Regions from separate parts of the Paenibacillus sp. FSL P2-0121 genome, predicted to be linked through region 2. Evidence: a T-box and tRNA genes for the amino acid it is inferred to sense, from the RefSeq annotation. Region 2 holds a T-box; the other holds one or more tRNA genes.

Region 1 (7,594 bases), 1.9 Mb from region 2:
CATCATCAGCGATCAGTCTATGTCCACGTTTTACAAGTTCAAGGGCTGTCTCACTCTTACCAATACCACTACTACCAGTAATCAGCATACCTACACCATATACATCACAGAGTACACCATGAATCGTTGCTGTAGGGGCTAATCTCCCTTCTAAGAAGCTCGTCAAACGGCTGGAGAAAATAGTCGTAGCCATCGAGCTACGAAGCACAGGAAGTCCCTTTTCATTACTTATATCAATTAACTCCTGTGGCACATCCAAACTACGGGTAATTACGATACAAGGGGTATTGTCATTACAGATTCCACGAAGCCTACTTTTACGTTCAGCTTCAGGCAGCATGGAGAAGAATGCGAGTTCTGTCTTACCTAATAATTGAACACGTTCTTCCGGATAATATTCGAAATAACCAGCAATCTCTAGTCCAGGGCGATTCAGGTCATCGACCGTAATAGGTCGTTTTAGACCTTCCTGGCCGGAAATAACCTCTAATTGAAAATGTTGTACCAATTCAGATACTTTTACTTTCTTAGCCATGTAAATTCGTCCTTTCGTCACCTGCGGTATATGTCCGCTTACTGCGTCCGGTTGACAGCGATCTCATTACAATTCCGGAGGTAATTCTCCTGCTATCTTAATTGATAACGCTTGTGAATGCAATCTTAACGCCTATCCATTACGACCCTAATTAAACAATAAAGCCACCCTTTCGGGTGGCTTTATCAAGAGAGAAAAGATCCTGCGATCTTATCCCAACAGAATGTTAACTTCGGATTCTTTATCGAAGAAGTGAACTTTGTTCATATCGATAGCCAATTTTGGCTTGCTGCCTTCGCGAGTAGTGGAACGTCCATCTACACGAGCGATTACAGTAGATTTACCAAGGCCGCTCAAGTAAAGGAGCATTTCGTGACCAAGGTTTTCAGTTACATCAACCAATGAAGTAAAGATTGTGTTCGGGGAAGCTTCCAAGAATACTGGCTCTTCATGGATATCTTCTGGACGAACGCCCATAATTACTTCTTTGCCAATGTAGCCTTTGCTGCGGATGATTTGAGCTTTTCCGCCTGGTACTTCAACATCAAGGTTCTCAGCGCGGAAACGGATAGAACCGTTTGCTTCGGACAAAGTACCATTGATAAAGTTCATTGTAGGGGATCCGATAAATCCAGCTACGAACAGGTTAGTTGGTTCATTGTACAACTCTTCAGGGGAAGCAGCTTGTTGAATGATACCATCATACATAACTACGATACGGTCACCCATTGTCATAGCTTCTGTTTGGTCATGCGTTACGTAGATACAAGTGGTTTCAAGGCGTTTAACCAGTTTAGTGATTTCAGCGCGCATTTGACCACGAAGTTTAGCATCCAAGTTGGAAAGAGGCTCATCCATCAAGAAGACTTGTGGATCACGTACGATAGCGCGTCCCAAAGCGACACGTTGGCGTTGACCACCGGAAAGTGCTTTTGGTTTACGATCTAGCAAATGCTCGATATCGAGAATTCTAGCAGCTTCACGTACTTTCTTGTCGATTTCATCTTTCTTCACTTTACGAAGTTTCAAACCGAAAGCCATGTTTTGGTATACGCTCATATGCGGATACAGGGCGTAGGATTGGAATACCATCGCGATATCTCGGTCTTTAGGTGCAACGTCGTTGACTACACGATCGCCAATGTACATTTTACCTTCGGAGATTTCTTCCAGACCAGCGATCATACGCAAAGTTGTGGATTTACCGCAACCGGATGGTCCAACCAATACTAGAAATTCCTTATCTTTAATATCAAGATTGATATCCATTACTGTTGCTTTATCTGAACCCGGGTATTTTTTGAAAATATGCTCTAAACGTACGCCTGCCATTGTATTTCCCCCTCGAGTTAATTATTGATTAATTGAAAAATTCTTTTTTCCTTGTACATTTATATTACCCTAGACGGGACACGGTGGCTATTTGTAACGTTCACAAAAAACCTATTTCCTTTTCGTCACTTTATACAAAAGCATAGTAAGCTTCACAATAGCAGCGTCCCCAAAGCTACGCACATCGGCACCCGTCTCCTGTTTTATCTTGTCCAGACGGTATAAAAGCGTGTTGCGATGAATATATAGCTTCTTGGCTGTTTCACTTACATTACAATCCATCTCAAAAAACGTCTCCAGGGTCATCAGCATCTCTTTATCCGATAGTACGGTAGAATAGTCGCCAATCTGTCCAAGTAACTGTTTACGCCGTGCATCAGGAATGCTGTTAACCAAACGTTCCAAATGCAGCTCCCAAGGTAAATGAATATATTCACCCACTTGGAAAATACGTCCGAGTACAATAGTCTCCCTCAGCAAGGCCACGGATCCCGTCAATCCCTTAACAGGAACGATAGCCGGAGCTACAGCCAAATGGAATACACCTACCCATTCGCTGGCTATCAGTTCGTGTAAGCCCATACTGGTCTGAGCCAGAATTTCATCTACACTCTCTTCTTCCTCATCCTTATCATCTCCGCCCGTGAGTAGTTCCTTCCGGGCCAATATTAACCATTCTTTTTCTTGAAGAGGTATAAGCAGAATTTCATTCTCAAAATAGCTGCGCAGCAGCTTCATTAAGGAACGATAAGTGATCTGCGGGCTATGTGCATTCTCACTGCTAAGTAGGAATGGAACCATATCTCCGAATAAACGTCCCTTTAGAGCCATCTCATCGGGTATCTCAGAGTCATTTTTCTCTTGCTCCAGTTCGGTGTTCAACCAGATACCCAGCTGCCGAGCCTCCGCTTCCCCTTCTTCTCTAACCCCAGTAGCTTTTAGTGCAATTGCAAAGTTTCGAACTGCATAATTCACTAATTGTATTTCCAAAGAGTTAAGTCCATCCAATTCCACCCAGACAGCGGTTACACGTCCATCAGTCTCATATAATGGTGCCCAAAGATGACCTTCATGGATTACCGGCTGTTCTTGTGCTTCCAATCCCAGGCTAAAAAGAGAAGCTGAATGTTGCCTCCCTAACTGCTTGATTCCGGTTTTCTTTCCGGTGAGCTGCTCTAACTTTTTCCGCAATGTTTCGCTATCCATAGTCACCATACTCCACCACTTTTGCTCTTTTCGCCTATTTTAGCATATTCTCTAATATTATGTTAATCACTACAGCAGCGCGCTACTATAATACGACATAAAAACACAAAAAAAGCCACCACCCTAAGGTGGTGACTTTCTGTTTGGGATGAGCCATGAAGGACTCGAACCTTCGACACCCTGATTAAAAGTCAGGTGCTCTACCAACTGAGCTAATGGCTCATAAATGGTGGGGGATGATGGATTCGAACCACCGAACACGTACGTGAGCAGATTTACAGTCTGATGCGTTTGGCCACTTCGCTAATCCCCCAAAAAAGGTGGCTCGGGACGGAATCGAACCGCCGACACGAGGATTTTCAGTCCTCTGCTCTACCGACTGAGCTACCGAGCCATAAGATTACATGACAATTAAGCGGAAAAGTCTTACACTTCCCACTCATTTTGTGGAAAAAATGGCGGAACCGACGGGATTCGAACCCGCGGTCTCCTGCGTGACAGGCAGGCATGTTAGGCCAACTACACCACGGTTCCGCATTAATTAAAAATGGTGCCGGCGAGAGGACTTGAACCCCCAACCTACTGATTACAAGTCAGTTGCTCTACCAGTTGAGCTACACCGGCACGGTGTAAAAGCAATTCTAAAAGATGAAAATGGTGGAGGCTGAGGGGATCGAACCCCCGACCCTCTGCTTGTAAGGCAGATGCTCTCCCAGCTGAGCTAAGCCTCCAGGTATTATGGTAGCGGCGAAGGGGATCGAACCCCCGACCTCACGGGTATGAACCGTACGCTCTAGCCAGCTGAGCTACACCGCCACAATAATTAGTATTGCTATGGATTGAAAATGGCGGAGAGAGTGGGATTCGAACCCACGCACCGCTTACGCAGTCTAACCCCTTAGCAGAGGGTCCCCTTATAGCCACTTGGGTATCTCTCCAAACGATATCAGTACCACAGCAATCCAAACAGGAATTTGACTCCCTGAAAACTGAATCCGAAACGAATTTGCATTCTACGTATAGGATAAGCCCTCGACCGATTAGTATTGGTCAGCTCCATGCATTGCTGCACTTCCACCTCCAACCTATCTACCTCGTCGTCTTCAAGGGGTCTTACTAATTGGGAAATCTCATCTTGAGGGGGGCTTCACGCTTAGATGCTTTCAGCGCTTATCCCGTCCGTACGTAGCTACCCAGCCATGCTCCTGGCGGAACAACTGGTGCACCAGCGGTACGTCCATCCCGGTCCTCTCGTACTAAGGACAGCTCCTCTCAAATTTCCTGCGCCCACGACAGATAGGGACCGAACTGTCTCACGACGTTCTGAACCCAGCTCGCGTACCGCTTTAATGGGCGAACAGCCCAACCCTTGGGACCTACTTCAGCCCCAGGATGCGATGAGCCGACATCGAGGTGCCAAACCTCCCCGTCGATGTGGACTCTTGGGGGAGATAAGCCTGTTATCCCCAGGGTAGCTTTTATCCGTTGAGCGATGGCCCTTCCATGCGGTACCACCGGATCACTAAGTCCGACTTTCGTCCCTGCTCGACTTGTAGGTCTCGCAGTCAAGCTCCCTTATGCCTTTGCACTCTGCGAATGATTTCCAACCATTCTGAGGGAACCTTGGAACGCCTCCGTTACTCTTTAGGAGGCGACCGCCCCAGTCAAACTGCCCGCCTGACACGGTCCCCGTACCCGGTAAGGGTACTAGGTTAGAACCTAGATACGATCAGGGTGGTATCCCAACGGCGCCTCCACCGAAGCTTGCGCTCCGATTTCTACGGCTCCCACCTATCCTGTACAGATCGTACCCAAATTCAATATCAAGCTGCAGTAAAGCTCCATGGGGTCTTTCCGTCTTGTCGCGGGTAACCTGCATCTTCACAGGTATTAAAATTTCACCGGATCTCTCGTTGAGACAGCGCCCAAGTCGTTACGCCATTCGTGCGGGTCAGAATTTACCTGACAAGGAATTTCGCTACCTTAGGACCGTTATAGTTACGGCCGCCGTTTACTGGGGCTTCGGTTCATAGCTTCGGGTTACCCCTAACCACTCCCCTTAACCTTCCAGCACCGGGCAGGCGTCAGCCCGTATACTTCGCCTTGCGGCTTCGCACAGACCTGTGTTTTTGCTAAACAGTCGCTTGGGCCTTTTCACTGCGGCCCCCTCGTGCTATTCACACTACCGGGGCACCCCTTCTCCCGAAGTTACGGGGTCATTTTGCCGAGTTCCTTAACGAGAGTTCTTCCGCGCGCCTTAGAATTCTCTTCTCGCCTACCTGTGTCGGTTTGCGGTACGGGCACCTTCTCCTGGCTAGAGGCTTTTCTTGGCAGTGTGAGATCATGACCTTCGCTACTATAATTTTCGCTCCCCATCACAGCCCAGCCTTATCGATGTGCGGATTTGCCTACACATCAGCCTCACTGCTTAGACGGACATCCATCAGTCCGCGTCACTACCCTCCTGCGTCACCCCATCGCTCATAGCGGATTACGGTGGTACAGTAATTTCAAACTGTTGTCCTTCGACTACGCCTTTCGGCCTCGCCTTAGGTCCCGACTTACCCTGAGCGGACGAGCCTTCCTCAGGAAACCTTGGGCTTTCGGCGGATCAGATTCTCACTGATCTTTTCGTTACTCATACCGGCATTCTCACTTGTGTAGTGTCCAGCGCTCTTTTCAGTACACCTTCAACCCCTACACAACGCTCCCCTACCCCAGATACATACGTATCTAGCCATAGCTTCGGTGGTGTGTTTAGCCCCGTTACATTTTCGGCGCAGAGTCACTCGACCAGTGAGCTATTACGCACTCTTTCAATGGTGGCTGCTTCTAAGCCAACATCCTGGTTGTCTGTGCAACTCCACATCCTTTCCCACTTAACACACACTTGGGGACCTTAGCTGATGGTCTGGGCTGTTTCCCTTTTGACAATGGATCTTAGCACTCACTGTCTGACTCCCGGCAATAAGTATATGGCATTCGGAGTTTGACTGAGCTTGGTAATCCTTGCGGACCCCGCACCCAATCAGTGCTCTACCTCCACTACTCTTATACCGAGGCTAGCCCTAAAGCTATTTCGGGGAGAACCAGCTATCTCCGAGTTCGATTGGAATTTCTCCGCTACCCCCACCTCATCCCCGCACTTTTCAACGTACGTGGGTTCGGGCCTCCAGTGCGTGTTACCGCACCTTCACCCTGGACAGGGGTAGATCACACGGTTTCGGGTCTACGTCCACATACTAATTCGCCCTATTCAGACTCGCTTTCGCTGCGGCTCCACCTTCTCGGCTTAACCTTGCATGTTAAACGTAACTCGCCGGTTCATTCTACAAAAGGCACGCCATCACCCATTAATAGGGCTCTGACTTTTTGTAAGCACACGGTTTCAGGTTCTATTTCACTCCCCTTCCGGGGTGCTTTTCACCTTTCCCTCACGGTACTGTTTCACTATCGGTCGCCAGGTAGTATTTAGCCTTAGCAGATGGTCCTGCTGGATTCATACGGGGTTTCACGTGCCCCGCACTACTCGGGATCCGTCTCGGAGAGAATACAGTTTAGGTTACAGGGCTTTTACCTCTATCGCGGGCCTTTCCAGACCTCTTCACCTACCATATTCCTTTGTAACTCCATGTGAGACGTCCCACAACCCCTAAGAGCAAGCTCTTAGGTTTAGGCTGTTCCGCGTTCGCTCGCCGCTACTGACGGAATCACTATTGTTTTCTCTTCCTCAGGGTACTTAGATGTTTCAGTTCCCCTGGTCTGCCTCTACATTTCCTATGTATTCAGAAATGAGTAACTGCGAATTACCACAGCTGGGTTTCCCCATTCGGACACCCCCGGATCAAAGCTTGCTTACAGCTCCCCGAGGCAGTTTCGTTGTTCGCCACGTCCTTCGTCGGCTCCTGGCGCCTAGGCATCCTCCGTGTGCTCTTATTAGCTTAACCTTGATTCTTCCGAAGAAAAATCTCACTAATAACATTTACTTGTTTACACAAGATGCTAAAAGATGTTCTAAAACGCAAATTCGTTTCGGTATCCAGTTTTCAAGGATCAAGTTGAAAAAGTTATTCATTTAAAAATTTATGGTGGAGCCAAGCGGGATCGAACCGCTGACCTCCTGCTTGCAAGGCAGGCGCTCTCCCAGCTGAGCTATGGCCCCATAAAATTACTCTATAATGTTATATGGTGGGCCTTGGTGGACTCGAACCACCGACCTCACCCTTATCAGAGGTGCGCTCTAACCAACTGAGCTAAAAGCCCATATAACATATATAACATTGTGAATCAACCAATGAATTGGTTGTCCGCTTGGCAACGTCCTACTCTCCCAGGACCCTTCGGTCCAAGTACCATCGGCGCTGGAGGGCTTAACGGTCGTGTTCGGGATGGGTACGTGTGGAACCCCTCCGCTATCGCCACCAAACGCATACGAAAGAGACTTGCTCTTTCAAAACTGAACACGAGTGAGTGTTCGAACCCGAAGGTTCTATTGTGGAAGCTGAGCTTCCGATTTGAATG
Region 2 (7,594 bases):
AGCTTCATTCTGTGACTGTTGATAACGCTGGCGTAACTCTTCCAGCTCCTCATTCAACAGTGTGCCCAGCTCAGTAGCCGTGTGAAGCTCTTCACTGAGCTGTTCTTCACGTTTAACAATCGCTTCATATTGTCCAAGAAGCGTCTGTCTTGCATCTCGCTCACTCTTAAGACTGGCTTCAGCCGCACGTAATCTGGACTGAAGTTGCCCTGTCCCACCACGAAGCTCAGCCAGCTGTTTCTCCAGCTCTTGAATATTTTGCTTATGTCTATGCTCTTGAGTGCCTTGTGACTGCCGCAGTTCCTTATTCTTGGTTTGTTCCCGCTGCAGTGCTTCACGTTCTTCCGCCAGCTCTTTGCCCAACTTCGCTTTGGTACTCTCAAGCTCCTTACCTAACGTCAACTTGGTATCCTCAAGCTCCTTACCCAGCGTCAATCTGGTATCTTCGAGTTCTTTACCTAATGTAGACTTGGTAACCTCAAGCTCTTCCTCCAGTGTTGACTTGGTCTCGGTCAGCTCAAGCTGCAGAGCAGACAGCGTGTCTGTCTTCTCCTTGGTCAGCGTCTCCCGGATGTTCTCCAGCTCTTGCAGATGAGCAGCCTTCTGCTCCTCCAGCTGCTGCAAGCGGATGGCTTCCGCCTTCGCCAGTTCCTGCCGCTGGTGTTCACGACTAGCTGCCTGCTCTTCTTCGTAGCTTGTCCGCAGTGCTTGCAGCTCTATCTCGCGCTCAAGCAATTCTTCTTCCAGCTTCTTGCGTGCAGCTTCCACAGCTTGCACTGCCTCCTGAAGCTGTTCCGCATGTACCTTGCGTTCATTCTCCTGAATCTCCAAATGCCGCTTACGTTCTTCCTCCGCAGCAGCAATCAGTCGCCCAGCCTCTTCTTTGGCCGCAGCTTCAAGTCGCTCGAATTCTTCTTGCCGCTCCCGCTGTACCTCCAGCAGGCGAGATACTTCCAATCGCAGTTCACTGCGTTCACCTGTCATCATGTTTAGTTCATTTTTGAAGTCCTGAACCTGAATAGCCTGCTCCGCCATATGTACAGCTGCAAGCACCGCTATACGCGGTGTGTCCAGTCTGGTGTGAGATTTAGAAATCGTGCGCATATGTTCATCAACATAACGGGCCACTTGTTTCATATATTCAGTACTGCTTCCGACGAGTTTATAGGAAGTTCCGTATATCTCCACGGCGACACGTGTCCGGTCCATAGCCACAGTTGTGCCCTCCTTTGTATGTGTGCGGATTCTAAGCTAGTTTCACTTCTTCTATTGTAGCTTTTTTGGTAAGCATTTGGCAAAATCCCTAATATTCAATAGATTATGGCTGATATTCTCCGCTTTGCACTCTACCTAGAAAAAGCCGCAGCGAATCTCAGTTTCTAAATGGATTCGCTGCGGCTTTACACAATTCCTGCTACTTTCTTAATTCTGCACCAAAAGTTTGTTGAAGAGATGCTAATACCTTCTCATGCACCTCTCCTACTTCCTCATCAGTCAGTGTATGTTCACTATGACGATACAGCAGTGAGATCGCGATGCTCTTCTTTCCATTCTCCAGCTTACCACCAGTATAAACGTCAAATACCTGTACGGACTGGAGCAAAGAACCTCCGTTATCGCGGATGGAAGCTAGCAGATCGCCCGCTGGTACAGCGGAATCCACGACCACAGCAATATCCCGCTCCATTCCTGGGAAACGCGGAAGCTCATTATATTGCAAACGGCTTTGCGCACTTTCATATAACGGCTGCAATAAAATTTCTGCCGCATAAGTATCCACCAGATCCAGCTGTCTTTGCAGATCCGGATGAATCTGTCCCATCGTTCCGATCTTCACACGACCCTCGTTTCCGAGTAAATATACCGACGCGGAACGCCCAGGATGATATCCTTCTGGACTATCTCCTACATAGACGATTTTATCGGTCAGCCCTAAATGAGCAAATACAGTTTCCAGCGCACCCTTCAAATCAAAGAAGTCCACAGGCTGTGCCGAAACATTCCATTGCTTCACTGTTAAGCTTCCGCTAAGCAGCAGCCCCAGCACCGGCAGTTCGCGTGGCTGACGAGTCAACTGTTCTTCATCCGTGAAGAAGACGTTGCCGATTTCAAACAATGCCAAGTCGCTTTGACGACGATTGGTATTGTAGCTGGCAATATCCAAGAGTTGTGGTAGAAGGCTGGTACGCAGTACGCTGCGTTCTTCACTCATCGGCATAGCCAGCTTCACCGCTACTGCTCCTTCTGATAACTCAGGGAACATTGTGCTTTGTTGCGGCTGGATGAAGGAGTAACCCATCACCTCTTGGTAACCGCCATGTGACAATAGGCGACGCAGTTCACGACGGAGCGCTTGCTTGTGAGTTAGTGCTCCTGGCGTTGTAATTCCTTCAATTAGAGTCGTTGGAATATTGTCATACCCGTACAGGCGGGCAATTTCTTCAATAAGATCAACATCATAGCTGATATCGCCACGTCTGGTTGGGACTTGAACTTCAATCAGCCCTTGTGCGGTATCTCCACATTTGAAATGTAGACGGCCAAACAATGTCTTCACTTCCAACAAGGACAAATCCGTTCCCAGATAACGATTCAGTTTCTCTAAGGACAAGGTGAGAACCTTCTCTTGAACAGCGTCAGTTCCTGCTTGCACGATGCCTTCATGGACCGATCCGCCAGCATAACGTGCAATCAGTACGGCTGCACGGTTCAATGCAGGAATAACTGCACTTGGATCCACTTCCTTCTCGAAACGAAGGGAGGCTTCCGAGCGAAGTCCCAATTGACGCGAGGTTTTACGAATCGTTCCTCCATCAAACTTAGCAGATTCCAGAACAAGGTTTACCGTCTCAGCAGTAACCTCTGTATCCCGTCCACCCATTACTCCGGCCAGACCTACAGCTTTTACTCCATCAGCGATAACGAGCATTTGCGGCTCTAGCTTACGCTCTTGACCGTCAAGTGTAACCAAAACTTCACCTTCATGGGCAAGACGAACGCCGAGTTCTCCACCTTGTACTTTATCTGCATCAAAAGCATGCAGCGGCTGTCCATATTCCAGCATCACATAATTGGTAATGTCCACAATATTATTAATTGGACGAACCCCAGCAGCCATCAGACGATTCTGAATCCACAGCGGTGATGGTGCAGGTTTAACACCTGCAATATAACGAACTGCATAATGGCTGCAGTATTCTTCATCTTCAATCTTGACGGAAATGGAATCCGCAGCAGGACCACTGATCTCAATCATTTCGCTTTTTGGATCAGGTAATTTAACTTCACGCCCAAGAATTGCACTTACTTCATAAGCAGCACCAATCATGCTGAGGCAATCTGAACGGTTCGGAGTCAGATCGAATTCCAGAATCTCGTCATCTAAGCCGAGGACCTTGGAAATATCCTGACCAATCTCTGTCCCTTCAGGCAGCACAAGAATACCTTCTTGTTGCTCTTTTGGAAGCAATTTATCATTCAGTCCCAATTCTTTGGCCGAGCAGATCATTCCTTGCGACAGGACACCGCGCAGCTTGGCTTTTTTGATATCCAGTCCTGGCAGCTTAGCGCCAACCATTGCTACAGGTACAGTTTGACCTGCAGCTACATTTTTTGCGCCGCAAACGATTTGTAGCTCCTCATCTTGGCCCACATCCACGATACATACGTTCAGCTTGTCTGCATCAGGATGTTTTTCCTTTGATTTCACATAGCCGGTTACGATGCCGGAAATGCCTTTATTGCGGCGCTCTACGCCGTCAATCTCAATGCCGGCAGCGGTAATCTTCTCCGCTAGCTGTTCGGCGGTTACTCCTTCAATCGATGTATAATCAGCCAACCATCCGGTTGATACTTTCATATCCGCTCACTTCCTTTATGTTTCAGATGTATTTATTTCACTGTCGTTCGCGCTGCTTCCTGTGGGAGAACACTCCAAAGCCATTCTCCGCCACTATCAGCCAGCGCGCCCACAAAAACTAAACGCCCTTGAATTGCTTCACAAAACTCATGTCATTACTATAGAAATGTCGGATGTCATCGATGCCGTATTTAAGCATTGCAATCCGCTCTACACCCATTCCGAAAGCGAAGCCGCTGTACTCAGCAGGATCATAGCCACCCATTTTCAGTACATTTGGATGCACCATACCTGCGCCAAGGATTTCTAACCATCCGCTTTGCTTGCATAGTCTGCAGCCATCGCCGCCACATTTGAAGCAGCTTACATCTACTTCAACACTTGGCTCAGTGAATGGGAAAAAGCTCGGACGAAGACGAATGCCTGTATTCGGTCCAAACATCTCCTGCACAAATTGTTGCAGGGTGCCCTTCAGATCACTCATTCGAATGTTACTTCCAATGACCAAACCTTCGATTTGGTGGAACTGGAAGGAATGCGTTGCATCATCATCATCACGGCGGAATACTTTACCCGGGCAGATGATTTTTACCGGAGCTTCACCGTTCATAGCCTGCATAGTACGAATCTGTACCGGCGAGGTTTGTGTGCGCATTAACAGGTCATCCGTTAAATAGAAAGAATCCTGCATATCACGTGCCGGGTGATTCTTAGGCAGATTTAGAGCTTCAAAGTTATAATAATCGGTCTCTACTTCCGGACCTTCAGCTACACGGTAGCCCATGCCGATAAAAATATCCTCAATCTCCTGTACGACTCTGCTAAGCGGGTGAATGCCCCCTTGCTGCATACGGCGACCCGGTAAGGTTACGTCTACTTTTTCAGCCTGCAGACGTTGCTGGGTTTCCTGCTCTTGAAAAGCCTCCTGCTTCGCGCCGATAATCTCCTCAATAGCACTGCGAACCTGATTCGCTACTTGCCCGATTACCGGACGTTCCTCAGCACTAAGTCCTCCCATACCGCGCAGAACCTCTGTAAGCTCACCTTTTTTACCGAGATACTTCACTCTTAGATCATTTAGTACCTGCGGATCCATAACCTCCTGCAGCTTAGCCAGCGCTTCAACCTTCAATGCTTCCAACTTCTCTTTCATGGCCGTGTACAGCCCCCTTCAATCATTGTCTAGTTCAACAAAAAAAGGCCTTTTCTCCCGGTAAGGGACGAAAAGACCGTGGTACCACCCTTGTTAGACAAGCTGATCTGTTCCCCTTAAGAGCTTCATTCCCTCTTTTGGCTGGACAGATACCTATCTCACTTTATACAGAAATAACGGTCTGTGACCGGTATCCCCTACCCTTCCCTATTAGATAGCTTAAGGAATTCAGGGAACTGCTCCGGAGTGAACTTCGACAGCTCTGCTTCTTAGAAACGCTCTCAATCCGCGGCGTCTCCTCCCTGTAAGTCAGGCACTGTGTACTCTTCTCCATCACTGCATTTCACAATTCATGCTAATTGTCAGGTATCTCTTTACTACAAGAGATATGTCTCTTTATTATATGCAAAATCTGTCGTTTTGACAAGCTGGACAAAATTAGGCTAATTTTTATCTTCTTTTAAGCTGGCTTTAAGCTTCAGAGCCATTTTTCCAACTTTTTTTCAGCTAACATTCAGCGGAGCTTGATAATTTCCATTACTAGGAAGGCTTGCTTATCCACTCGGGTGCACCTTCGCAGACTATTAACTATCCTATTGGGAGGAAATCAAATGCATGTACGGAGAATAAAAGTAGCCGCGGTGCTGCTAAGCACAGCTGTACTTAGCCAATCTGCAGCGTATGGTGCTCATACCGCTTGGGCCGGGACTACATCCACCAAAATAGCAACAACAGCTTCCGTATCCGCTCTGGATAAACTAGGCTCCATAGCCTTGAAGACTAACATCAGCGCAAAGCTGACGGATGTCAGCTTATTAACTCAGGATGGCGGAAATATTCTTACATACACACTCAGCTACTCTAATGGAAGCAACGCTAGCCTCAATCTGGTGGACTTTTTCTCCAAAGTAACTACTAGCGGCGGTACAGTTATTCAAGGAAGCCCTATTACCAGCAGTGCAACCATCAAATCCATTGCCGCGAAAAGCAGTCAATCTATCACCTACTATGTAAACATCGGCAAATCCACCTCTTTAAACGGGGTCAAAATTTCATTGTACGGATGGGACTTCAACACCACCGATTATCAAAAAAAGCTAGGGAACTTCACCGTACCAACAGGATATTCACAAGCTGTCGCCAGAGGGCAGAGTAAAAAGATCACCCTAAACAATCTCCCTGTAACCACCAAGGCAGAGAGCCTGCAAATTTATAAATATAACGGTAAGGTCTATGCCAAGGTTGGCGTTAGCTTCACTAATCAAGGAACCAAGGTACTCAGTGATACTGGACTTAAAGGATACCTCGCTTCCGCTGGAGGATCTGTATTTGAACTCGCACTTGATGACACCAGCACCAGCTATAAAGTACAGCCTCAGGAAAAGAAGACGATCTACTATTTGACGGAAATCCCTTCTTATATGAAGACAGACAACATGGCGCTGCAATTTGCCGGAGAAGATGCCTCATTAAAAATAGCGTTGCCGGTTGTCGCCTACAATCTCCCCGCTGCAACAACACCGGATCTTGTCGTAGCCAGCAATGTCACGAAGAAGCTTACAATCAGCAATAATACAGTCGAAACACAGTTGAAAACGGCTAACGTCTATGCTGACAATGGCAACGCAAAGTGGACACTACAGTTCCGCATCAAAAATAGCGGCAACAAAGCGGTGAATGTGCCTGCCTATGAACTTGCTATTAAAGCCGCTGAAGGGTATAGCTTTCCGGTGGATACGAAGGATTTTGCCAGCCTAACATTGAAACCGCTTGAAGAAAAGATTATTGAACTCAGCGCAGATGTACCACTCACACTCAATCAAGGAACATTGCAGCTGCAAATGACTGAGCCGGCTGCTGAAGGCAAGATCATTTTTCCTACCGCCTATTATCAGATCCCTTACACGCTGCAAACTAACAATTGGCAGGACACGGAATACCCCATTGAGAACAGTCACGGTACATTTGTTGTCAAAATTGCAAACATTCAAAGACTCCCTTGGTCCGACAAAGACCAGATCGTAGCTAAAATCAACATCCGCAACACTAAATCAACCTCTGTTCAGCTTCCTGCGCTTACAAGTGTCGTCAAAGCTGGAGAAAGTGACATCAGCAGCACTTCCCAGGTTGTCTCAGAAAGTACGCAAACCATCCTCGGTCCAAATGAATCGGCTGCTGTGTATGTCGTAGCCAATGTTCCTTATAGCTATACTTTCAATCAATTAAAAATCACCCTGCAAGAAACTTCAGGTGAAAGTAAGCTTAACTTCCTTTCTCTAAGTACTACCCAACTGGACAGCCGGGTACAGAGTGTTGCAGCTGAAAATTCTTTCCATCTTGAGCTTGAAGGTAAAAAAGCGGAATTACTTGTACGCCGGACCCTCGTGTACCCAGGTACAGATTCAAATCTCTTGTACACAGAACTAGAAATGAACAGTGAGGAATCGCGTAAATCCGAACAGGCTCAACTCGTAGCCTATTACAAAACACAAGACAATCAATATTATGAAGCCGAAGTCACCCAGTCCAAAACCTCCACCAGTCCTAACGGAAAAAGTCTGGTCACCCTCTGGAGTAAGCTC

What was found. The T-box of region 2 lies ahead of pheS (phenylalanine--tRNA ligase subunit alpha). A T-box ahead of a tRNA ligase gene usually reads a tRNA of that ligase, here a tRNA-Phe.
Region 1: it encodes a tRNA-Phe, which carries the amino acid that the T-box ahead of pheS (phenylalanine--tRNA ligase subunit alpha) is inferred to sense. The anticodon was not compared.

The regions. Positions count from the first base shown of each region.
Region 1 is NZ_CP150245.1:141,942-149,535, reverse strand. Features, by position in the region: gene hprK (HPr(Ser) kinase/phosphatase) at 1-535, opposite strand, end outside; gene ugpC (sn-glycerol-3-phosphate ABC transporter ATP-binding protein UgpC) at 746-1,867, opposite strand; gene MKY54_RS00730 (helix-turn-helix domain-containing protein) at 1,979-3,073, opposite strand; tRNA gene MKY54_RS00725 (tRNA-Lys) at 3,223-3,295, opposite strand; tRNA gene MKY54_RS00720 (tRNA-Tyr) at 3,301-3,386, opposite strand; tRNA gene MKY54_RS00715 (tRNA-Phe) at 3,395-3,467, opposite strand; tRNA gene MKY54_RS00710 (tRNA-Asp) at 3,530-3,607, opposite strand; tRNA gene MKY54_RS00705 (tRNA-Thr) at 3,622-3,697, opposite strand; tRNA gene MKY54_RS00700 (tRNA-Val) at 3,729-3,804, opposite strand; tRNA gene MKY54_RS00695 (tRNA-Met) at 3,813-3,889, opposite strand; tRNA gene MKY54_RS00690 (tRNA-Ser) at 3,920-4,011, opposite strand; rRNA gene MKY54_RS00685 (23S ribosomal RNA) at 4,094-7,020, opposite strand; tRNA gene MKY54_RS00680 (tRNA-Ala) at 7,160-7,235, opposite strand; tRNA gene MKY54_RS00675 (tRNA-Ile) at 7,260-7,336, opposite strand; rRNA gene rrf (5S ribosomal RNA) at 7,383-7,499, opposite strand.
Region 2 is NZ_CP150245.1:1,998,513-2,006,106, reverse strand. Features, by position in the region: gene MKY54_RS08740 (hypothetical protein) at 1-1,215, opposite strand, end outside; gene pheT (phenylalanine--tRNA ligase subunit beta) at 1,415-3,859, opposite strand; gene pheS (phenylalanine--tRNA ligase subunit alpha) at 3,978-5,012, opposite strand; T-box leader at 5,073-5,358, opposite strand; gene MKY54_RS08725 (hypothetical protein) at 5,624-7,594, shown strand, end outside.